2 linked regions of the Dehalococcoides mccartyi 195 genome follow. The protein of the gene in region 2 interacts with the protein of the main gene of each other region in a pairwise test. Links are inferred from orthologs where the notes say so. Each region holds a gene or a part of one and is shown on either strand. Other genes may lie near its edges.

Region 1 (8,515 bases), 360 kb from region 2 along the record:
CCATAATCTCCCGTTCTTCCCCGCCGAAGTTGCCCAGTACATGGTCTACCACCTCAGTTCCGTTATTCCGGCTATCCGGCTTGCCGATACCTATCTTCAGGCGGATAAATTCCTTGGTGCCGATGTCTGTAATAATAGATGAAATGCCGTTATGCCCGCCGGCACTCCCCCCCAGCCGCAGTCGGATTTTGCCCGCAGGCAAATCCAAATCATCCTGCACTACAATAATATCAGCGGCTTTAAGGTTGTAGCGGCGAAGCAGCTGGCTGGCGGCTTTGCCGGAGAGGTTCATATAGGTCTGGGGTTTGGCCAGCACTATTTCTTCGTCATTTATGCGGCCGGAACCGGTGCGGGAAAGGCAGCATTTTTTGTCAAAGCTGATATGGTTGTCTTTGGCAAAACGGCTCAGGCACTGGAAACCTACGTTATGGCGGTTGCCCGAATATTCTTTGCCGGGGTTTCCCAGCCCGATAATAAGTTTCATCAAGATTGCTCCAGCATATTTATAAATTCCTGTTCGGACAGCTCTTTTACCCCCATACTGCGGGCTTTGGCCAGCTTGGAGCCGGCATCAGCACCTACCACCAGATAGCGGGTTGCTTTGGTAACATTGTCCTTGGCCGTGCCGCCAAGTGAGCGGATTTTTTGCTGTGCTTCTTCGCGGCTTAAACTATCCAGTTTGCCGGTAACTACAAACTCCACTCCGGAAAGCGGCAGAGGTTTGTATGAGGGCTTTTGGTCTGAAGCAAGCTTTACTCCGGCTGTTTCCAAACGGCGGATGACCGCTATGTTTTTTTCTTCGCTGAAATAGGCTTTTATGCTGCTGGCTATCTTGGCACCTATATCCGGTATAGTTTGCAGTTCATCAAGCCCTGCCCCCGCCAGTGCCCATATATCACCGTAGCGGCTGGATAGCAAAGCGGCTGTCTCATTTCCCACGTGGCGGATACCCAGCCCGAATATTACCCTGTCCAGCGGGCGGCTTTTGCTGTCTGCGATAGCTTTTATTATATTATCCGCACTTTTTTCACCCATGCGCGGCAGTTTCAGTAAATCAGCCGCAGTCAGGTAGTAAAGGTCAGATACGTTTTTGACTAGTCCCTCTTGTGCCAGTATCACGCTCAGGCTTTCGCCGATGCCGCGGATATCCATAGTCCCTCTGGAAACAAAGTGTTCCAGCTGGCGTTCAAACTGGGCGGGGCAGGAAACGTTGGCACAGTAGTGCATAGCCTCGCCTGCGGGGCGGTATATTTCCCCTCCGCACACCGGGCAGGCCGGGCGGCTAAGTTTGGGGTTAAACAGGGTTTCCTCCATGCTGAAGGGTTTTGATTCGGGGCTGCGTTTAGCCAGCACCGGGGCAACTACCTCTGGTATTACTTCCCCCGCCCGCTGGATTACTACCGTATCCCCTTCACGGATATCCTTGCGGAGGATATCATCTTCGTTATGCAAACTGGCCTGTTTTACCACTACCCCGCCTACATTTACCGGTTCAAGGATAGCATACGGGTTTAAAGTGCCGGTACGGCCTACCGATATGCCTATTTTCCTAAGGAGGGTAGTGACCTGTTCGGCCGGAAATTTATAGGCGATAGCCCAGCGGGGTTCACGTCCCGCATCCCCCAGTTTTTGCTGCAGGGATACGGAATCTACCTTGAAGACTACCCCGTCTGCTTCGTAGGGCAGGGAATCCCGGTTTTCCGCCATCTCACGGTAGTATTCTTTGGCTTCTTCCAGGGTGTTTACCAGACGGTTACGCGGGTTTATCTTAAAACCCAGGCGGCTGAAATATTCCAGTATCTGCCAGTGGCTGTCAGGCAGCAGGCTGTCTTCCGCATACCCCAGAGCATAAATAAATATATCCAGCGGTCTTTCGGCCGTTACTGACGGGTCAAGCTGGCGGAGCGAACCGGCGGCGGCATTGCGGGGGTTGGCAAAAAGGGATAGCCCTTTATCAGCCCTTTCGCGGTTGAGCTTGGCGAAGCCTTCTTTTGGAAGATACACTTCACCCCTTATTTCAAAAACAGGGGGGGCGTCCTCCTCGGTATTTAAGGGTATAGAATGGATAGTTCTCAGGTTTCGGGTGATATTTTCACCCTGAAAGCCGTCACCCCGGGTAGCGCCGGTGGTAAACTTGCCGTTTCGGTAGGTAAGTGCAACTGCCAGCCCGTCCATTTTGGGTTCGCAGTCTATCTGAAAAGCGGCATTCCCCAGCAGTTTCTTTACCCGCAGGTACCAGGCTTCCAGTTCCGTATCTGAAAAGGCATTTGCCAGAGAAAGCAGCGGATAAGGGTGATTGACAATGCCGAAGGCCTTTAGCGGCTCAGCCCCCACTCTTTGGGTGGGGGAGTCCGCCGTAACAAGCTCAGGGTGGGCTTCCTCCAGCTCTTTTAAGCGGCGGAGCAAGGCGTCATACTCGGAATCAGATATTTCAGGGTTGTCCTGAACGTAATACAGCTGGTTATGGCGGTTTATCTCGCGCCTCAGGTTTTCTATTTCCGTTCGGGGGGAAAACATATCTTCCATACAGGTTATTAGTATATCACAGCCCCTGTTTAGAGCAAGTACAAAAGTACAACCGTTCACGTTTGAAAGGGGCTTGCGTCAGACGCCGTTCTAAGTTAAACTAAAACCAGATTTTGGAAAGAGGGAGCTAGAAAAATGGCTGAAGTTCGGGCTTTTCACGGATTACGTTACAACCCTATGTTTGTAGATGATATGGCAGATGTTATCTGTCCGCCTTATGACATTATCAGCCCTGAACAGGAAAAAGCCCTTAAAGAGCGCAGCCCTTACAACTATATACGGCTGGAATACAGCCAGCCCACCCCCCAGGACAATATTGTAGATAACCGCTATACCCGTGCCGCCGCCATCTTGGAAAAATGGATTGGCGAACGGGTAATGACTGCCGAAAAGAAAGCGGCTATATACATACATGACCATTACTTCAGTGTGTTCGGCAAACAGTATAAAAGGCGGGGCATTATTGCCAGAGTGCGACTTGAGGAATGGGACAGGATGGTTATCCGCCCCCACGAAGGCACACTTTCCGAACCTAAAAGGGACAGGATTAACCTCATTTCAGCCGTCCGTGCCAATACCAGCCCGGTGTACGGGCTGTATCAGGATATAGAAAAAAACGTAAGCAGGCTGCTTGAGCTGCAAACCGAAAGCAAACCGGTTGTCAGCATGAATATTGAAGGCGAACGCCATGAGCTTTGGGTGGTAACTGATGAACCAGCCATATCCAAAATAACGGCTTTATTTGACAAGAAACCCATCTATATAGCTGACGGCCATCATCGTTATGAAAGCGCCCTGACCTACAGGCGGGAACGTCTGGCCGGAAACCCCCAGCTCCCCTCTGATGACCCGGTTAATTTTGTAATGATGACCCTGGTAGACTTTGCTGACCCCGGTCTGGTAGTTTTGCCGGCGCACCGCCTGCTGGGCGGGATGGACGCAAGTACTTTGTCAAATCTACAGACCAAACTGGCATCGTTCTTTGATGTTACTACCATACCGGCCAAACTGCCTGGTGCTTGGGATACTCTGGATAAAGCCCTGAAAGAAGAGGGTAAAATCCGCCTGGTTATGTATGGTTTGGGCGGCACAGAAAACTTCACGTTGCTGACCCTGCGTGAGATTGAGACTGCCAGTAACCTTATGCCGTATTTCCATTCTGATATCTATAAGAAGCTGGATGTGAGCGTACTTGACCATATTATCCTTGAGGAGCTGATGGGGCTTAAAACGGTGGAAGACCCGCGCATAGCCTTTAATTTTGACCGTAATGATGTGGTTTCGCGGGTGAAATCAGGTGAATTCCAGTTGGCCTTTATTCTGAACCCCATGAAGGCGGAGGTTATCAAGGCTATTTCAGACGTATCTGACCGCATGCCCCGCAAATCCACTTATTTCTTCCCCAAACTGCCTTCGGGTTTGGTAGTTTACCGTTTTGACTCTGAGGCAAATTCCAAAAAGTAAATCACATAGGTTTATAAAACAAAGAAGGGGAGGTTTTCACCTCCCCTTTATGATTTTACCTAAATATTTTAATCAGGGTTTGTAATCTTTGGCCATCTGAACAAAGTACCGGTGAAAGCGGTTATCCGCCGAGAGTTCCGGGTGGAACGATGTTGCCAGCAAATTATTCTCCCTTACCGCCACCATAGTCCCGTCAGGCAGCTTGGCCAGTACTTCCACCCATTGTCCGGTTTTTTCTACCAAAGGGGCGCGGATAAATACCGCCGGAAAATCCCCGCCTTCCAGAGCCTTTACCTTCAGCATTGCCTCAAAGCTGTCTACCTGCCTGCCGAAGGCATTCCGGCGGACGGTGATATCCATAAGTTCAAGCGTTTTTACCCCGGAAATATCTCCGCTTAGCTCTTTGGCAAGGCAAATCATACCGGCACAGGTACCCCAAACGGGCATTCCGTTACGTGCTAAATCTTTTACAGGCTTGGCCAGGCCGAATGTATAAAGGAGTTTGGTAATGGTGGTGCTTTCGCCGCCGGGGATTATAAGCCCTGAAAGTTCGGCCAGTTCTTCAGCTTTGCGCACTTCCACCGCTTCCGCTCCCAGCGTGCGCAGCATATTTATATGTTCCCGGAATGCCCCTTGCAGGGCCAGTACCCCGATTTTCATTTATCCCTCAAATAAGCAAGGCTACCAGCAACTTAAGCGGTAGCCTTGCTTTATTACCCTAAACCTTAAAAGCTAGATTTTTACAACTTGGACTGTTTGAACGTCCGGCAGGGACAGCAGCTGCTGGCGCTGTTTTTCCGGCAGGGGTTCATCCAGAGCCAGTATCATCAGGGCCTGCCCTCTGGCTTTCTGGCGGCTGAGGTGCATGTAGCTTATGTTGATATCTGCATCACCGGTAATCTTACCGGCCGCACCTATCAGTCCGGGGCGGTCTATATGGTCTGCAAACAGGAAATAACCGCCGGTAGGTACAATATCTATCCAGTAATCATTCAGCCTTACAATATGCACGTCACCCCGCACCAGACTGCCGGCAACCGTATTGGATTTGCCGTTATCGGTATCTATGGTGACAGTAATCAGGCTGGAAAAATTCTGGCAGGCGGATTCCTTTTGTTCGGTTACACCAAGCCCGCGCTGCGCGGCTACGATATCAGCATTGACCACGTTCACCCGTTCTTCGCTGATATGCTCAAGTATACCGCCCAGCACCAGGGCCTTCAGGGCGGTGGTATCATAAGCGGCCAGTTCGCCGCAGTATTTGATGGTCACATTTTTCATGTGCCCGTCAGTCAGCTGGCTTACCAGGCTGCCCACTGTGCGGGCAACTGGCATAAAGGGACCGACTACCGGCAGGCTTTCAGCCGAGATATAGGGTGCATTTACGGCATAGCGGGCGGGGCGGCCTTCAAATACATCTATTACCTGTTTGACCACGTCAGAGGTGGCCAGCTCCTGAGCTTCGGCAGTGGAAGCACCCAGGTGGGGGGTAACAATAATATTGTCACACTCAAAGAGGCAGCTTTCGGTACAGGGTTCTTTGGAGAAAACGTCAATAGCGGCACCGCCGATACGCTTTTCTCTGATGGCTGCTGCCAGAGCTTCTTCGTCTATGATGCCGCCGCGGGAGGTATTGATAAGGCGGACAGTGGGTTTCATCATTTCCAGTTCCTTGGGGCCGATAAGTCCCTTGGTCTGACCGGTCATGGGAACATGCAGGGTGATAAAGTCAGCCTGTTTCAGCAGGTCTTCAAAGGGTACCAGTTCTACCTGCAGTTTTTTGGCACGTTCCATAGATATAAAGGGATCATAACCTATAACCCGCATTTCCAAAGCTAAAGCCCTTTTGGCTATCTCAGAGCCGATATTGCCCAAACCTACAATGCCCAGAGTTTTGCCCTTAAGTTCAGAGCCTACAAATTCATTGCGTTTCCACTGGCCGGATTTCAGGCTGGCGTTGGCTCTGGGAATATGGCGGGCCATAGACAGCATAAGGGCCAGGGTATGTTCGGTAGCGGAGATAGTGTTGCCGGTGGGGGCATTTACCACGATAATACCGTTACCGGTGGCAGCTTTTAAGTCAATATTATCTACGCCCACTCCGGCCCGGCCGATAACCTGCAGTTTTTTACCGGCATTGATAATATCAGCGGTGACCTGGGTCTGGCTGCGTACCAGCAGGGCGTCATATTCACCGATAATGCTTACCAATTCCTCCGGTTTTAGGCCGGTCTTTACATCTACCTGTGCAATCTCCTTAAGGGGGGATAACCCGGTTGCGGAGAGTGCATCGCTTACCAGTACTTTTTTCATTTTAACTCCTGAAACCTGCCTTGGGCAGGGCTAATTTAAGATTGTCCAGGGTGACTTTAATGTCATTTTCGGTTACCCAACCCAGATGGCCTATACGGAAAATCTTGCCTTCCAGAGGGCCTTGTCCGCCGGCCAGCACGGTGTTGTATTCTTCGCGCATTACCTTTAAGAGCTTCTTGGGGTCAAGCCCCTCGGTAGCCAAAACAGCAGTAACGGTGTTGGATGCATATTTTTCTTCGGCAAGCAGGGTCAAACCCAGCTCTTTGACACCCTTGCGGGTAAAGTCAGCAATTTTCTGGTGGCGCTTGAAAATATTCTGCATACCTTCTTTTTCCATCATTGCTAAAGCTTTGTGTAAAGCTACAATAACTGAAACACAGGGCGTCCAGGGGGTCTGCCCTTTCTCAATGCTGGCTTTGTGTTTAGCCAAGTCCCAGTAGAAACGGGGCATCTTGGATTCGGCATTGGCTTTCCAGGCATCAGGGCTGACGGAAATAAAAGCCAGACCGGGGGGAACCATCCAGCCTTTTTGTGAGCCGGATACAACTACGTCACAACCCCATTCGTCAACCGGCAGGTCAATGGAACTGAGGCTGGAAATGGCATCTACCATCAGCAGCTTGCCGGCACCCTTTACTACGGATGCCAGAGATTTAAGGTCATTGGTGATGCCGGTGGAGGTTTCGTTGTGGGTAATCAGCACCGCTTTTATTTCGGGGTGTTCCGCCAGAGCCTTTTTGACCAGAGCGGGGTCAGCCGCTTTGCCGTGCTCAAAATTAAGGGCAATTATCTTAGCCCCGAAAATGGAGGCAATCTTGGCAAAGCGTTCGCCGAATACACCTATGGAAACGCTTAGTACGGTTTCACCGGGAGATAAAAAGTTGACAGCCGCGGCCTCAAGGCCGCCAGTACCTGAGCCAGTGAGCACCAAGACATCATTTTTAGTCTGGAAGAAATACTTCAGTTTTTCAGCTACCTCTTTCATGATAGCTGCCATTTCGGGTCCGCGGTGGTTTATCATCTGCTGGCCCATGGCGGTTAAGACTTCTTCAGGACAGGGGGTAGGTCCGGGGATTCTCAGGTTTTGCATACTGGCTCCTTTTCAAATATTACCTTTAGTATATAAAAAATATTGCTTTTAGCAAAATTCTAAACAGCTTTGGAGTAGCGTCTCTTGCCGGCTTTTATTATATCACCGCATTTCACAGTTGTACCGGGGTCGGATATTTTAGCGGAATTTATTTCCACTCCGCCCTGTTCCAGCAGGCGGCGGGCTTCGCTTTTGCTCTTAGCAAGGTCTGCCTTGATAATAAAATCTATCACGCAGATGCTCTCACCGTTTTCCAAACGGCATTCCGGCATATCCTCCGGTATTTCACCCCGCTGCACCACCCGGGTAAACTGGGCATCCGCCTCTTCGGCGGCAGCGGCGCTGTAAAGCTGGGTTATCAGCTCGCGGGCCAGGCGTTTTTTAAGTACCATGGGGTTTACCAGACCGTTTGCCATCTGGTTTTTAAAATCAGCTATTTCGGTTGCGGGTATATCAGTCACCAGTTCAAAATACTGGAGTATCAGCTCATCCGGGATAGACATGCACTTGCCGAATATTTCGGTGGGCTCTTCGGCTACGCCAATATAGTTGCCCAGGCTTTTGCTCATTTTGTGGACGCCGTCAGTGCCTACCAGTATGGGTACCATTAGCACCTGCTGGGGTTTCTGCCCCAGCATTTCCTGCAGTTCACGCCCTACCAGCAAATTAAACTTCTGGTCTGTCCCCCCGAACTCCACGTCAGATTTCACCATGACAGAGTCATAGGCCTGAAGCATGGGGTAGAGCAGTTCGGTTACGCTGATGGGTTTGCCGGCGGCATATCTTTTGGCAAAATCGTCTCTGGCCAGCATCTGGGCTACGGTAAATTTGGATGAAAGGCGGACTACGTCTTCCAGTTTAAAGTTAGCATACCATTCGCTTTGCCAGCGGACTTCGGTTTTGTCTTTATCTACAATCTTGAAAAACTGTTCCAGATAGGTTTTGGCATTTGCCTTTACCTGCTCGGCCGAAAGCATGGGGCGGGTGACAGAAGCGCCGGAAGGGTCACCAATCTGGGCGGTCCAGTCTCCCACTATCAAAACTACCTGATGCCCCAGGTCTTGAAGCTGGCGGAGTTTCCTAAGGGCTACCATGTGTCCCAGATGGATATCCGGCGAACTG
Region 2 (16,368 bases):
TAATCAGCCCCACCAGATGCAGAAAGTTGCGTATCAGGCCGGTAAAAAAGCCGCTTACGGTCTGAATACCCAGTACTATCAGTAAAACTATATCTAGCCAGTTCATAGCTTTGATTAAAGCATATCTGCATGGGTAAACGCAATAGCCGGATTGGTCTGGATTTGTCAGCCGTATTTAAGCAGGTCTTGGGCTAAAGGGAGATTAGCCCTTTCCCAGCTCTACCGAACGGTCAAAAGCCGCTTTGGCAGCCTTAATCACGGTTGTTTCCAGTCCGGCTTGCTCAAATACCTTTATAGCTTCGGCGGTAGTGCCGCCGGGAGAGGTTACATTTTTGCGGAGCTGGGCAAGCGGCAGGCCGGATTTTTCCGCATAAACAGCCGAACCGGCGGCTGTCTGGGATACCAGTACCGTTGCTTCCTCAGGGGTAAAGCCCATTTCCTGAGCCGCTTTTTCCAGACTTTCCATAAACAGGAAGAAATAAGCCGGGCCTGAACCTGAGATGGCGGTAGCCGCATCCAGCATGGTTTCTTTGCCGGTATATATTTCTTTGCCCATGGCGGAAAGTATGCTTTTAGCTTGTTCTTTCTGGGCGGGGCTTACCGCCGGCAGGGCAGTCCAGACGCTCATGCCCATGCCTATCATAGCCGGGGTGTTGGGCATAACCCTTACTACGGCTTTGTGTTCAAGCCCGCCGGACAGTTTACTTAGAGTTGCCCCGGCAATAATGGATATGACCAGCTGTGTCTCTGCCAGTTTGCCCTTAAGTCCGGCGCTCAGTTCAGCCAGGTTCTGGGGTTTTATAGCCAGCAGGACTACTTCGGCGTTTTTTATGGCCTCCGGGTTTGAAGGGGTGGTCTTTATGCCATAGGTATTTTCAAGGAAAGTGCGGCGTTCGGCTTTAATCTCACTTACGGTAATATCCTTAGGCGGGCAGATATTCTTTTGGATAAGGGCGCCCAAAATGGCCTCGCCCATATTTCCCCCGCCGATAAATGCTATTTTCATATTATTTCACCACAATATTTACTAATTTGCCGGGTACATATATGACAGACGCCGGGGTTTTGCCCTGCAGGTGGGGTTTGACTCTGGTGCTGTTTAAGGCAGTTTCCTTAGCTTCGTCCTCCGAGATACCGGCCGGCATTTCCAGCCTTTCGCGGAGTTTGCCGTTTACCTGGATAATCAGGGTAATCACTTCGTCTTTAGCCAGTTCTTCGTCCCACTTAGGCCAGCTCTGGTTGTGAATGGAATATTCCATGTCCAGATTTGCCCAGAGTTCCTCGGCAATATGGGGGGCAACCGGGGCAAGCATAAGGGCAAAAGTTTTAAGGCTGTTTTGCCAGCTTTCCGCCGAGACGGCGGCAGCCTCTTTAAACTTGGCCAGGCTGTTTGAAAGCTCCATCAGGGCGGCCACTACCGTATTGAAACGCAGCCGTTCAATATCCATAGTTATCTTTTTGATAGTCTGGTGGAGGGTGCGCTTAAGTTCGCGTTCCGCTTCAGCCGAGGCGGTTTGGGGGGTGTATTCTTCTGTAAACAAGTTCCAGACCCGGTTCAGCCAGCGGCTCATACCCGAAAGGCCGGAATCATTCCATTCCCCGCCCTGATCCCACGGGCCCACAAACATCAGATAAGCCCTGACGGCGTCTGTGCCTACCTCTGCCACCAGATTATCCGGGGTAACTACATTCCCCTTTGATTTGCTCATTTTCTGGTGGTTGCTGACGATAATGCCCTGATTAAAAAGCTTTTTAAAGGGTTCGCCGAAGTCTATTATGCCCATATCCCGCAGGGCTTTGGTGAAGAAACGGGAATAAAAAAGGTGCATAACGGCGTGTTCGGCACCGCCGGTATAAAGGTCTACCGGCATCCAGTACCGCAGTTTTTCCGGGTCAAACGGCCCTTTGTCATAACCGGGGCTGGTATAACGCAGGAAATACCACGAAGAACACATGAAGGTATCCATGGTATCTGTTTCACGTTTAGCCTTACCCCCGCAGACCGGGCAGGTGGTATTTACAAAGCCTTCATTATATTTCAGGGGGGATTCGCCCCCGCTGCGGAACTCTACATCTTCCGGCAGAAGCACCGGCAGGTCTTTTTCAGGTACGGGTACAATGCCGCACTTTTCGCAGTAGATCATGGGTATGGGGGCGCCCCAGTAACGCTGGCGGGAAATAAGCCAGTCACGCAGTTTGTAGTTTACGGTTTTTTTGCCCCAGCCGTGTTCCGCCAGATAGTCACATACCTTTTCTTTGCCTTCGGTATTGGGCAGGCCGTTAAACGGGCCGGAATTCTGCATAACCCCTTCATTTATATAGGCGGCTTCAAGGGGCTGGCCGTCATAATCCGGCGGGGCAATTACAGTTATAACCGGCAAGTCGTATTTTTGGGCAAAGACAAAATCACGCTCGTCATGGGCGGGCACGCCCATAACCGCCCCGGTGCCGTAACTCTGGAGAACATAATCACCAATCCAGACGGGTACTTTATGGCCGTTTACCCGGTTGGTCACGTATGCACCGGTAAAAACGCCGTCTTTTTCCCTTTCGGTGGAAAGGCGCTCAATCTCAGTGCAGGCGCGGGATTTCTTTATATATTCATCCACCGCCGCTTTGTTTTCGGGGGTGGTAATCTTTTCAACCAGAGGGTGTTCGGGTGCCAGTACCATAAAGGTCACCCCGTAAATAGTGTCAGGGCGGGTGGTAAAGACCTTTATCTCCTGTTCGGGCGCAGCCGGGCAGTCCAGGGCAAAGGATACTTCCGCCCCGTAGCTTTTGCCTACCCAGTTTCTCTGCATGGCGGTTATTTTTTCCGGCCAGTCCAGGCCGTCATGGTCTTTCAGTTCATCAGCATAGTTGGTAATGCGGAAAAACCACTGTTCAAGGTCACGGCGGGTGGTGGGGGTTTCACATCTCCAGCAGGTGCCGTCTACCACCTGTTCGTTGGCCAGCACCGCCTGACAGCTGGGGCACCAGTTTACCGGGGCTTTGGCGCGGTAAGCCAGCCCGGCTTCATACAGCTTTAAGAAGAACCACTGAGTCCACTTGTAGTATTCGGGCAGGCAGGTTATAACCTCTCTGTCCCAGTCAAACATAGCGCCGATAGTTTTAAGCTGGCGGCGCATATTTTCCACATTATTCAGCGTCCAGATACGGGGGTGGATATGGTGCTTGATGGCGGCGTTTTCCGCCGGCAGGCCGAAAGAGTCAAAACCCACCGGGCGCATTACGTTAAAGCCGTTTAAGCGTTTGTATCTGGCAAAACAGTCCGCCGGGACTTCGGCATACCAGTGGCCTATATGGAGGTTGCCAGAAGTATAAGGGAACATGGTAAGGGAGTACCATTTGGGTTTGGGGCTGTCTTCACCGGCGTGGTAAAGGCGGTCTGCCGCCCATTTATCCTGCCACTTTTTTTCTGTTTCCTGCGGATTATATTTTTCGGCCATTTCTGTTTTCCTATCTGAGATATCAGATTATATTACCCCGTACTGCCGGTGCTTTCAAGTTTGGGGCGGCTTTTCGGGGCTATTTCTATATTGGGCAGGAATTGGGTAAAATGAAGCAGACCTGAAAATGTGCTATATATAAATAGAAAGGCTGGCCGTAAGTGGCCGGTGGTTTTTTAATGACAGTTAAAGAGATTGTGGTAATAGGTGCGGGGGCGGGAGGGCTTATGGCGGCAGGCCGGGCGGCTGAGTGCGGCGGTAAAGTAATCCTGCTGGAAAAGACCGAACAGCCGGGCAAGAAAATGCTTATTTCGGGGCAGGGCAGGTGCAATATTTCCAACAGCCGGGATATTGCCGAATTTATCACCGCTTTCGGCCCTAACGGGCGGTTTTTATACAGCGCCTTCAGCCGTTTTTTCCGGCAGGAGCTGGTGGATTTGCTGGCACGTTACGGGGTGGAAACCAAAACCGAACGTGGCGGGCGGCTTTTCCCTGTTTCGGACAAAGCTCATGACGTGGTGGCGGCCTTAACTGAATATGCCTCCGGCGCGGCCTTGGTAAGCGGGCAGAAGGTCAGCCAGATACTGGTAAGTGAGGGGCGGGTAGTGGGGGTCAAAACCGAAAAGGAGACCTTCAGGGCGGATGCGGCGGTGATTGCCACCGGGGGTGCGTCCTATCCCGGTACCGGCTCTTCGGGAGACGGTTTCCGTTTGGCGGAAGCGCTGGGGCATACTATTGTGAAACTCCGTCCGGCTCTGGTGCCTCTGGTGGTGAAAGAGATAGATTTGGCAAAGAGCATGCAGGGGGTGGCCCTGAAAAATATCCGCCTGACGGCCTACCGCTGTGAAGCGGATAAAATACCTGCGGATTTGACCCTGCAGGACTGGGGGCGGGGTATTGCGGGCAAAAAACCGCCCAAAGCGGTGATTGAAAGCCGCATGGGTGAGCTTATGATTACCCACTTCGGGCTGGGCGGGCCTTTGACCATGCTGATGGGTCTGCCGGTTGCCGAGGCACTGGAGCAAGGGGCGGTGAGTGTGGCCATAGATTTAAAACCGGCACTTTCGCTGGATAAACTGCGTCTTCGCCTCCAGCGGGACTTTGATACTTTCGGCAAACGCAGTTTTCAAAACCTGCTCTCAGAGCTTTTGCCCCAGAAGATGATAAGGCCGTTTGTAGACCTGACCGGCATAGACCCGTTCAAATGCGGCGGCCAGATAACGGCGGCTGAACGAGAAGTTATCTTGGCAAACCTGAAATGCCTGCGGTTCAATATTACTTCCACTTTGCCTTTAAGTGCGGCGGTGGTGACTGCCGGCGGGGTAGACCTGAAGGAGATAAACCCGCGGACTATGGAGTCTAAACTGGTAAAAGGGCTTTATTTCTGCGGGGAGGTTATGGATATAGATGCGGATACCGGCGGTTATAACCTTCAGGCGGCTTTTTCCACCGGCTATCTGGCAGGTGAATCAGCGGCGGGGGCTTAGCGGGAATGGCCGGGCGGGGTAATAGCCTGCTCTTTGTTTTACCCCTTCTTTGGCTGTCTGCCGGATATAGAACATCCGCTTGAGATAAATACGTACAATTACTAATACCGTATAGAGCCTGTAAAACGCATAATGAATATCCGGTGCAGTTGCCAGGGTTTTTCAGCATATGATATGTCCTGCCATACCGGGAGGAATGAAAGTGAGCATGCAAATATCTTTTAATCTGGATATCATAAATAAATGCGTCTGCCATAAATGTCCCGTTCAGAACCAGAGTGAATGTGTCCGCACCCAAATGGCCGGGCTGAAAACCAGCTTTAGGGAAATACCCCTCAATCCCCATAAAATACCCAAGGCATATTGCCTTAACGGGAAGTCTGTCTGCAAAGGAATTGACCGCAGCAAACCGTGTATCTGCGGCAGCTGCGAAATATATGCCAAACACCAGCTGTCCGAAGCTGAACCGGGCGGCTTCTACTGTATTGAGGGCAAGTCTGCTTAGGATAATCAAATACAGGCTTTTTTATATGCCTCCGCCTGCCGCTTATGCTATTTCACCGGGTTTCATTTAGTAGTAATATATTTCTTATACAGGCGGATGCCTTACAGATAAAAGATTTGCCGCCGTTTTAAGCAGTCTGTTTGCACACTGAGTGCCGTATTAGTCCGGATAGGAGGTATTTGTCGTATATGGAAAAAGTTACGGGTAAAAATGCCGGGGAGATTAAACTTTATGCTCTCAGCACCTGCGGCTGGTGCCGCCTGACCCGCCAGCTTCTGGCTGAACTGGGAGTGGCTTATGAATTTGAATATGTTGATTTGCTTACCGGGTCTGAGAGGGATAAAGCGGTAACAGAGCTTAGCGCCCTTAACCCGTCAAAATCTTTTCCCACTATGCTGATAGGGGGAAGCAAAGTGATAATAGGCTATAAGGAAGCCGAAATACGGGAGGCTCTGAAAGCATGAGTCAGCAGCTTCCCGAACCAGCCGAAGATTTAGCCCTGTTCCAGCTGCGCCTAAGAAGTGAAGCTGAGGCTTCGGGTTATCACCTGAACCCGGATAACGCTTTTGTCAAAATGCTGGCAGAGGGCTTGCTGGCCAACCGCCAGCGTTATGGTTATCAGTCCTGCCCCTGCCGTTTGGCAGAGGGTAACCGGAAAGCTGATTTGGATATTATTTGCCCGTGTGATTACCGTGATGCAGATATAAACGAATTTGGCAGCTGCTACTGTGCGCTCTACGTTGACAGCCAAATTGCCAAAGGTGAAAAAAAGCCTCAGCCGGTTCCGGAACGCCGCCATGCACCCAAAACCCTGCCAAAAGCAAAAACTGCCCAGGCACCTGCTAGTCTTGCATATCCTGTCTGGCGCTGCCGGGTCTGCGGGTATCTGTGCGGGCGTGATGAAGCCCCTGACCAGTGCCCTATCTGCAAAGCAGACAAAGAGCGCTTTGAGCTCTTTATGCAATAAAACCCAAAAGTCCAAAAGGCTTGCCTCTATGTGCCGCTTAGTCTATTATAGTGTCAATTACTGTGCTTATGGGGCAGGCCTTTCGGGATGAATTTTTTACGCCGGTATGATTTTTATCTGCTGATACTGTTTATAGGGTTAGGTGTGCTGGCCTTTAACGGTGGCTGGGTACTGCCTTTGCGGCTGTTATTTGGCCTGCCGCTGGTCCTGATAGTGCCGGGTTATGCCCTGGCATCAGTCCTGTACCCCTCTAAGCTTAGCCTCAGCCGCTCATCACGGCTTATGGTGAGTTTGGCACTCAGTCTGTCAGTCTCCATGCTGGCCGGGCTGGTTTTAAACTATACGGCCGGGCTAAATCAGGAAAGTGTTTTCTATACGCTTGGCGGCTTCAGCCTTGTTTTCTGTCTGGCGGCTATTGCCCGAAGGCAGCACCTGCCGCCAGATGAAAAGCCCGGCCTGATACTGGTTCCGCCTGATACCAAAAAACAAACGCCGAAAAGCACCGCCCAGGTCTTTTTAAATGTGCTTCTGGCGGTTTGCCTGCTGGGGGCGGGGGGCTTTGCCGTTCAGCGTCTGGTTCAAGCTTATTCACCGGCTGAGTTTACCCAGTTTTATCTGCTGGGAATAGATGATACCGCCGAAAATTTTCCGGAGCTGTTTATTCTAAGTAACGGGCAGGTGTCCGCTGTTAAGTATGGCAACCAGCCTGCTGTGGAAGCTGACTTAGCCCGCCTTAAACTGGTCATCTCCAATAACGGCCAGTCAGGTACACTCTACCGGGTGGAGGCCTTTATTAACGGGCAACTGTATATATTTTCCCTGGCAGACGGCGGGGAATTTGATGGTTTGGTGGATGTGGCGGCGGGTGCGGCCGAATCACTTGAGCTTTATTTTGCCCCGCCCGAAGCCGGAGATAACCAGATACTGGAAATCTGGCTTTATGCGGGTGAAGAAGCTGTTTTTTCTCAGCCGCTAAAGCTGGTGTTCAGTGCGGCTTAGGCTAAATCTTTTCATTTAAGAGCTTTGTGTAAACTTCTTTCAGGCGGTTAATTACTTCCGGCCAGCTGCACATTTCCGCCTTGGTGCGGGTCTTTACCGGTGTCCCCTGAGTATAGGCCTGAAAGGCCTTTAAAAATTCAAAATCATCTTGGGCATAGTATAGTCCGTCTCCCTCAGGAAACATTTCCGGCAGCGCCCCGAAGGGGGTGGTTATAACCGGCAGATTGGCCGCCATGGCTTCCAGCACCGACAGAGGCATTTCGCTGGAAAAAATCTGGTAATTGGCATCTTCTTCCGGCAGCATGGGGTAAATATAACAATCTGCCAGAGCATATAAATCTGCAATATTGGGGCGGAAACTGGTCAGAATCATGCAGCCGCTTTTCCTCAGGCTTTCCAGCAGTGTCCGGTTGAAAATACCCGGATTTGACACGGCCATGATCACCTGGGTATCCGGGTTTTGCAGCCGCCTCAGCAAGTCCACTCCCCGACCGGCCCGTACAGGCCCTACGTGAAGCAGCAGGAGCTTATTTGGGGGCAGGCAATACCGCCGGCGGAGTTCGGCCTTGGTTTCAGGGGAAACCGGCCTGAAATTAGTCATATCCACCCCATTCGGCAAGATAACGGTTTTTACCCCGCACTCCCCGAAAAAACCGGCACTTTTTTGGGATAAACAGATGGCCAGGTCCGGCTTTACATAAGAAAGCATATTCCTGACGGTGCGGGTTTTAACAGGCTGTTGGGCGGAAATAACCGTTTTGGCACGGGGGGCAGACAGTTTGGCCATTTTCAGGCGGAAAAGTTCGGCGGGATCCGGCTTTCCCAGCAAATGGATTATATCCGGCTGGAAACGGCGGATGCGGTTTAAACTGCGGGGGCGGGTAAAGTGTTCCCTGGGACAGGGCAGCAGGGATATCCCCTTTTCTTTAGAGAGAGAATCAGCCAGCTGGGCCGCCATCTTGTAGATGCTGCGGTCAGGGCAGGTTTTAAAGTCACCTATCAGGCAGATTTTTATCATATTAGGCTCTCTTAAATATCCGGAGCTTAGTGTAAGCCACTTTTGGCTGTTCGTCAAAGCATTTTTGATTGCGAAGCTGAGAGAAGTTTGGGTAATTGCCAGATATGCCAAATGACCATGACAAAGCGTAATATTTAGGCAAAAACTATTGACAAATGGCACCTGATGGTCTTATTATAGTGACAATAAGCGAAAAACAGGGTACAAATGAACCAAAAGGCTGTATTTATTGACCGTGACGGCACAATTGTAGAAGACGTGCCGTATTGCAATTCCCCTAGAAAGATACGCTTGCTGGAAGGGGCGGGCAAAGCTATTAGACGATTGAATGACCAGGGCTTCCTGGTCATTTTGATTACAAACCAGTCCGGGGTTGCCAGAGGCTATTTTTCGGAAGAGACTTTAGGCGAAATCCACAACAAGCTCAAAGAAGATTTGGGCTATTTCGGTGCTCATTTGGATGATATTTTTTACTGTCCGCATCACCCTGCCCAGAGTTGCACCTGCCGTAAACCGGCCACCGGCCTTATTGACCAGGCAGTTGCAAAATACGGCCTGGATATCAGCGGTTCATACTTTATAGGTGACCGGCTGATAGATATTCAGGCGGCCAACCGTTCAGGCTGCCAGGCGGTGCTGGTGCCGTATACTTTGCCCGAAACAGATTATTTTAAGCTGGAAATTTCTGTTGACAGCCGCCCCTCTTTTCTGGCAGGTGATATTTCAGCCGCGGTGGATTGGGTGCTGGCGGATGCACTGGGCAAGGCGTCTGTTTCGGTAGTTATACCCACCCTGAATGAAGAAAAAAATATCTGCAGTGTTCTGCCCCGCTTAAGGTGCGTGCCGGGTATTGCCGAAGTTATTTTGGTGGACGGCAGGTCTACTGATAAAACTGTTGAAAATGCCCTGCGGCTATGGCCGGAAATAAAGGTCATAAATCAGCCTGGCCGGGGTAAGGGTGATGCCATGCGGGCGGGTTTTGAAGCTGCTTGCGGGGATATAGTGGTTACTCTGGATGCAGACGGGTCACTGGCTCCGGAGGAGATTCCCTGCTATGTGGGGCCTCTGTTTGACGGGTATCAGATGGTCAAAGGTTCGCGCTTCTGCCGGGGCGGTGGCACTTCGGATATGCCGCTCTTCCGCCGTTTTGGCAATTTTGTCTTTACCAAAATGGCTAATCTGGTGTGCGGCTGCCGTTATACAGACCTGGTTTACGGTTACCATGCCTTCCGCCGCCAGATACTGGGAAGCCTGTGTTTGAAAAGTGACGGGTTTGAGATAGATACCGAAATGTATATCCGGGCCACCCGCAAGGGCTTGAAAGTAAAGGAAGTACCCAGCTACGAAGCAAAAAGGCTGGAAGGGGCGGGTAAACTCCGCAGTTTCCATGATGGCGCCCGCATCTTGCGGACTATACTGCGGGAGAGCGTTAATGGCTGACCCGTTTATTTCGGTAGTGGTTTCAGCATACAGCATGGAGCGTTATACCGACCTGTTATCCCTCATAGACAGCCTTAAATCCCAGGCTTATACCAATTTTGAAGTAATACTGGTTATTGAAAAATCCAGCCAGCTTTTTTCCAACCTGAACCGCTGTCTTTCGCAGCACCCTTACAGCCGTAATTTCAAGCTCTTTTTCAATGACGGTCTGCCGGGGCTGGCCAGTGCCCGCAACCTGGGGGTGGAGAAGTCACAGGGGGAAATAATAGCTTTTATAGATGATGATGCGGCCGCTTCACCGGAGTGGCTTGGCTGTATCGCCTGCTGTTTTAGGGAGGATAAAAAAATCATAGGGCTTACCGGCCCGGCCTTGCCCTGGTGGGAACACCCCGGACTCAGCTGGTTTCCGGCGGAGTTTAACTGGGTCATAAGCACTATGCCCTGCCTTCCCCGCAGCCGCGGCTATATCAGAAACGCCTGGGGAACCAATATGGCTTTTCGGCGGCAGGCTTTCAGTAACGGGCAGGGCTTTGATACCGAACTGGGCGCTAAGGGCGGGGGTAAAAAGGGCAAGTCAGAACTGGTGGGTGAGGATACCGAATTTTGCCTGCGTATCTGCCGGCAAAGCGGCCTGAATATCCTTTACGCACCCGAAGTAAAAGTTATGCACCGGGTATACCGTTACCGGCTGAAGCCGGGTTTTATTGCCAAGAGGGCTTATTGGGAAGGGTATACCAAGGCGGTTTTTAAATACAGGCTGGGCAAAGAAACAAGCGGGGCAGGGGTTTTATCTGAAGAACTGGGTTTGCTTAGGCGGATTTTTCTCCGTCTGCTTCCCCTCAGCTTGCTAAATCTGCCTCTCAAACCCCGCCGGTCTGCTTTAACTATTCTGACCACCTTAAATATTCTGGGTTCTACCGGCTGGGGTTATATACGCGGAATGGCCTCAGCCAGATTTATATCAGTCAAGGAGGCGGTAAATGCCTGAAGTGTTAGTCACCGGCGGGTGCGGTTTTATCGGCAGTCATCTGGTAGATGCCCTGCTGTCACAGGGATTTAAGGTAAGGGTAATGGACAACCTTTCAAACGGTTCACTCGAAAACCTTAAGTGCGGCCAAAGGGATAAACTGGAAATAATAAACGGAAACCTTACGGACAAATTTCTGCTGGATTCAGCCGTAAAAGGCTGCGAAACGGTATTTCACCTGGCTGCCCATGCCAATGTCCAGAATAGCGCCAAAGATACCGGCATAGACCTTGAGAATAATACTCTGGCTACCCATAACCTGCTGGAAGCCATGCGCCGAAACCGGGTGGACAGGCTGGTATTTGCTTCCAGTGCGGCGGTGTACGGGGAGAGCGGTCTGACGGTACTGGATGAGGATTACGGGCCGCTTTTGCCTATTTCCCTGTATGGTGCCAGCAAACTGGCAGGCGAAGGGCTGATAAGTGCTTACAGCCATCTCTACGGGCTGAAAGCCACCATGTTCCGCTTTGCCAATATTGTGGGCAGCAGACGGCACAGCGGGGTGATATATGATTTTGTCAGCCGTCTTCGCCAGAACCCGTCCAGTCTGTTAGTGCTGGGTGACGGAAGCCAGAGCAAGCCTTATCTGCACGTTAGTGACTGTGTTGCCGGTATGTTGCTGGGGTTTGAAAAATCAACCAAAAATTTGGGTTTATATAATCTGGGTACGCCTGATTCGGTGGCAGTCAGGGATATTGCCTGTCTGGTCGCCTCGGAAATGGGGCTTAAGAATGTTTGCTACAGCTATAGCGGTGGGGAACGCGGCTGGCAGGGGGATGCCCCTCAGGTACGCTTTGATATCAGCCGTATCCGCACTTTGGGCTTTAAACCTAAGTTTACTTCACTTCAAGCCGTCAAACTGGCAATCAAAGAAACTCTGAAGGAGATTTGACTATGCAGGCGGTAATACTTTGCGGCGGTTTGGCTACCAGACTAAGACCCATAACTGAAAACATTCCCAAGTGTCTTTTGCCCATGGCCGGGCGTCCTTTTCTGCACCACCAGTTTCGCTTGCTGAAATCACAGGGCTTTGACCGGGTGGTTTTGTGCATAGGCCATCTGGGTGAAATGGTCAAAGATTGTTTCGGGTCGGGAGATGAATACGGCCTTAAGCTGGCCTACAGTCAGGAAACCGAAAAACTGCTGGGTACGGCCGGGGCTTTGAAAAATGCCGAAGATTACCTGGAAGAAGAGTTTTTTGTAATAAACGGGGATACCTATCTGGATATGGATTACCGGCAGGCCTGGCAGACCTATTCTCAAAATAATTGTGATGCCCTTATGACAGTTTATGATAACAGGCATGGGCGTATAAATGCCCGCAATGACGTGGCACTGGATGAAAATATGCTGGTCAGCTGTTATGAAAAAGACAGCCACCTGCCGGAACTGAAGTTTGTAAATGCCGGGGCTCTTATTCTCCGGAAGAGCCTGTTTGCCACCCTGGAAAAGGACAAACCTTATTCGCTGGAGAGGGCTATTCTGCCGGTGCTGGCTCACAACCAGCGGATGCTGGCCTATCCGGTAAAGGAATGTTTCTATGATGTGGGTACGGTAGAGGGCATATATACCTTTTGCAACTATCTGGAGAACCAGCCGGTATGATTATCAGCCGTACACCATTCCGGATAAGCTTTGCGGGGGGCGGCACAGACCTTAAGGCTTTTTATTCCCTTAAAGCAGGTGAGGTGGTAAGCACCGCCATAAATAAATACATGTATATTACGGTCAACAAACGTTTTGACAGCACTATCCGGGTCAGTTACTCGTCCACCGAAATAGTAAATACGGTTGATGAAATATGCCATCCCATTGTCAGGGAGGCGTTGAAACTTACCGGTATAAGCGGGGGGATAGAGATTGTCTCTATAGCGGATATACCTGCCGGTACCGGGCTGGGTTCGTCCAGCACTTTTACGGTCGGTCTGTTAAATGCCCTTTATGCTTATCAGGGTAAACTCCTTTCGGCTGAAGAACTGGCCAGACAGGCCTGCCGGATAGAGATAGACTGCCTGAAAGAGCCTATCGGCAAGCAGGACCAGTATATTGCCGCTTACGGGGGCATATGCTATTTCCGGTTTGAAGCTGACGAATATGTGGGGGTTTCACCCCTGCCGCTTAAGGCGGAGCTTAAAGCAAACTTAAATAAAAGTCTGCTCCTTTTCTATACCGGTTCTTGCCGTCAGGCAGGCAGTATTCTGGCTGAACAGCAGTCCAATACCACCCGCCCGGCTAATTTTAAGAATTTAACCTGCCTTACCAGACTGGCCGCTTCTTGCCGGGAGTGCCTTCTTGACCATGCTTTGCCGGAGGACATGGGGAATATTTTACATAAAGGATGGCTGGCCAAGAAGAATCTAAGCAGCGGTATTTCAAACCCGTATATAGACCAGTGTTACCAGTCTGCATTAAGTGCCGGTGCTTACGGGGGCAAGCTTTTGGGAGCGGGCGGGGGCGGCTTTTTGCTGGTCTGCGCCCCGCCCAAGAGCCATGATTCCGTACGCCGGGCGCTTTCAGATTTGCCGCAGGTGGATTTTGAGTTTGAACCTGAGGGCAGCAAGATAATTTATGTTTTGTAAATTTCAGAATGCAAATGGAGGTAAATTATGATTATCAGCAAGCCGGATGTTGCCAACGGCAAAGGGCACAAGCCCGAATTACCGGAAACCAGTCTTGTAAGCGATATGGACTGTTTGTTCCGTGAGTACCTGGGGGGTCTAAGCCATTGTCTGGAAGAGCTGGCTGCCCAGGATATCAGCGGGGTAGCGGAGCTGATTTATCAAGCTTATAGCCGCCGCCGCCAGATATTTATTGTGGGCAACGGGGGAAGCGCCTTTACTGCTTCGCATATGGCCCGTGATTTGCGGATAGGCACAGCCCTCCGGGGTAAACCCCGCCTGCGCACCTGCAGCCTGGCTGACAATGTGGCTTTTATCACTTCTCTGGCTAATGATGTTAATTATGAGTCTATCTTTACGGAGCAGCTTATCGGCCAGATAGAGCCGGGAGACGTGCTGATAGCTATCAGCTGTTCGGGCAATTCGGCCAATGTGGTACGGGCGGTGGAATACGCCAATGAATGCGGTGCCTCTACGGTGGGGCTGACCGGTTTCGGCGGGGGAAAGCTGCTTGAGCTTTGTGACCGCTGCATAGTCCTTTCCAGCTGTGATTACGGGCAGGTGGAAGATGTGCACCTGAGCCTTGGGCATATCTTTTCCTGTATGGTAAAGGCCCGCATAGAAAAAGAAACTGTCTAGTTCGGGGATTAGCCTTGGAAAATATAATGAGCCTTTCGGTAGTAATTTGTACCCGAAACAGTGCTTCTACTATAAAAGACTGTCTGGATTCGCTTATGCCTGCTTACCGCAGCAGTCTTATCCGGGAAATTATCATAGTGGACGCCCAAAGCACGGATGCAACCTGCCATATAGCCGGGGATTATCCGGTAAGGATATATTTTGAACCCGGCAAAGGGGTTTATTTCGGTTACCAGTATGCCCTGGGCATAGCTTCCGGGGAATACGTGCTTTTTCTGGACAGTGATGCCTATCTGGATAATACCAGCCTGACCAGCGTTCTTAATACATTTACCGACCCGGAAATAGGCTTGGTGGGTGTATATTCCTTCAGCCCGGACAAAAGCCGCCTGGGCAGGTGTGCCGGGCAGTGGTGGGACTACCACCGCATGCGTCTTTTAGCCCATTCCAGCTCTTCACTATTCGGGCGCTTGTATCACCGGGTAGTGGGTTTTGGGGCGGTCTATACCAGCGGCCCGTGTTTTATAGCCAGCCGCCAGTGTCTGGAAGCAACCGGCGGTTTTGCTCCCGAATTATACCTGTATTATCTGCACCCGAAACTGGCCTATCCCGGTGATATTATGCTTTCAAAACGGGCTGTTAATGCCGGGTACAAGGCGGTTTGGGCAAACTGCGGGCGGGTTGGGCATTACCCTCCGGCAAACGCCTTGGAATTATGGCGTCAGCGGGTCAATTGGGGGCGGGGTGATGCGGCTTATCTAAAGATATGCCGTACTGGTTTTACTAAAAGGGCTACGTGCGTGCTGTCACGTCTGGGTTCTCCCTTTATGGCTTTGTATCTGGCTTTCAGGTACTGCAACCCGGTTCATTTGTGGTATTTGCCGCTGGCTCAGCTGGCCTGGCTGGGCGGCTATTTTAATTTCAGGCTGAAAAGATGAAAAACGAAGCCCTTTTGCTTTCGTTTTCAAAGCTGTTTGGCATTTTGGCGCTGGTTTTGTGGGGTTTTAGCCTGGCGGGAAGCACTTTCAGCCCTGACACAGAAAATATACTTAAGCCGCCGCTGCTTCTTTTTGTCTTGGCGGTGGCATCTTTATGTATAGGGTCGGCATTTCTCTGGAAAATGCGCACCCCGCAAACCCGTTTATTGTGTTTATATACCTTTATAATGTTGATTATGCTCTGGCTCAGCCCGGTTATTCTGCAGTCCAGCCCGGTCTCTGCCCAGTGGACATATGGCATTTATTACCCCAATACCCAGTTTATCAGCCAGACCGGCGGTATAGACCCGGCCGCCTATACCTTTCATAACTGGCCGGGGTTTTTTATACTTGATTATAGTTTGTCTGCGGTATCTGGTACTTCCTGTCTGGATTTTCTGGCTTTTTACGGGCCTTTCCTTATGCAGATATTGATGTTTGTTCCGCTGTACTGTTTATTTAAGAATATTATCCCCAATCCCAATCACCGTTTTGCGGCTATCTGGGTGTTTTATCTGGCAAACTGGGTAGCCCAGATTTATTTTGTGCCTCAGGGGGTAGGGGTTTTCTTTTTGATTTGCCTTTTGGCCCTTATCACCAGCCCCGGTTTTTCCCTTGCCCAGGGAAATGCCGTTTCCCACCGGGTAGTGGTTATTCTGGTGCTGGCGGCACTTACGGTAACTCATTTGCTGACCTCGGTGGCAGCTTTGCTGTGTGTGGCGGCTTTAATCCTAAGCCGTCTGGTAAAGGGGTTTAATCTGGGTATTCTGGCAATAGTAATGGTGGGCTGCTGGACTATTTACGGGGCGGCCACTCAGTTTGATTCCCAATTGCCGGAGTTTGTTAACCGGGCTTTTGAGCTTGAAAACCTTTTCCAGTTCAGCTCCGCAGGCAGCGGTGGGGAAGCGGGAGCGGCATTCCTGCAAATATCTCAGGTAAGATTTATCTTTTCAGGCTTATTTGCCGGTCTGGCGGTTTTGGGGGTGCTTTTATCCCTCAAATACCGTCACCGTTTTGATTTCCCCCTGCTGGCTCTGGAAGGGGTGGCAGCGGTGATTTTATGCAGTATGCTTTACGGTTCGGAATTCTGGACGCGGGCATTTCTGTTTTCGCTGGTGCCCATTGCGTATTTTACGGTTAAACTGCTGCGTAACCGCCTGACTACCCTTATAATGGTGGCCGTTTTATTGGTGGCTATTCCCGGGCATCTGCTGGCTCACTACGGGGCAGTATCTGATATGG

Evidence for each region.
Region 1: the proteins of leuS (region 2) and ligA interact in binary tests that used the Escherichia coli proteins (3 or more experiments, as listed by UniProt). The link is inferred for Dehalococcoides mccartyi 195 from one-to-one orthologs.

Annotation. Positions count from the first base shown.
Region 1 is NC_002936.3:544,639-553,153, forward strand. What follows is about bases 1-2,900. They hold ligA (NAD-dependent DNA ligase LigA), read right to left. Parts: upstream 2,518-2,900; coding sequence 484-2,517; downstream 1-483. Other genes in these bases: pth (aminoacyl-tRNA hydrolase), read right to left, coding at 1-484; DET_RS03160 (DUF1015 domain-containing protein), read left to right, coding at 2,662-2,900. Outside these bases: more of DET_RS03160, read left to right, coding at 2,901-3,990; pyridoxal 5'-phosphate synthase glutaminase subunit PdxT, read right to left, coding at 4,063-4,650; serA (phosphoglycerate dehydrogenase), read right to left, coding at 4,723-6,303; DET_RS03175 (pyridoxal-phosphate-dependent aminotransferase family protein), read right to left, coding at 6,305-7,393; tyrS (tyrosine--tRNA ligase), read right to left, coding at 7,453-8,515. UniProt on the Escherichia coli protein: DNA ligase that catalyzes the formation of phosphodiester linkages between 5'-phosphoryl and 3'-hydroxyl groups in double-stranded DNA using NAD as a coenzyme and as the energy source for the reaction.
Region 2 is NC_002936.3:185,876-202,243, forward strand. The notes cover bases 729-3,779. They hold leuS (leucine--tRNA ligase), read right to left. Parts: upstream 3,450-3,779; coding sequence 1,008-3,449; downstream 729-1,007. Other genes in these bases: proC (pyrroline-5-carboxylate reductase), read right to left, coding at 729-1,006; DET_RS01115 (NAD(P)/FAD-dependent oxidoreductase), read left to right, coding at 3,629-3,779. Outside these bases: DET_RS01100 (CvpA family protein), read right to left, coding at 1-106; more of proC, read right to left, coding at 203-728; more of DET_RS01115, read left to right, coding at 3,780-4,936; DET_RS01120 (DUF2769 domain-containing protein), read left to right, coding at 5,145-5,441; DET_RS01125 (glutaredoxin family protein), read left to right, coding at 5,630-5,905; DET_RS01130 (ferredoxin-thioredoxin reductase catalytic domain-containing protein), read left to right, coding at 5,902-6,408; DET_RS01135 (DUF1616 domain-containing protein), read left to right, coding at 6,496-7,407; DET_RS01140 (glycosyltransferase family 4 protein), read right to left, coding at 7,409-8,425; DET_RS01145 (HAD-IIIA family hydrolase), read left to right, coding at 8,633-9,865; DET_RS01150 (glycosyltransferase family 2 protein), read left to right, coding at 9,858-10,853; DET_RS01155 (NAD-dependent epimerase/dehydratase family protein), read left to right, coding at 10,846-11,784; DET_RS01160 (nucleotidyltransferase family protein), read left to right, coding at 11,787-12,497; DET_RS01165 (GHMP kinase), read left to right, coding at 12,494-13,471; DET_RS01170 (SIS domain-containing protein), read left to right, coding at 13,499-14,149; DET_RS01175 (glycosyltransferase), read left to right, coding at 14,164-15,087; DET_RS01180 (hypothetical protein), read left to right, coding at 15,084-16,368.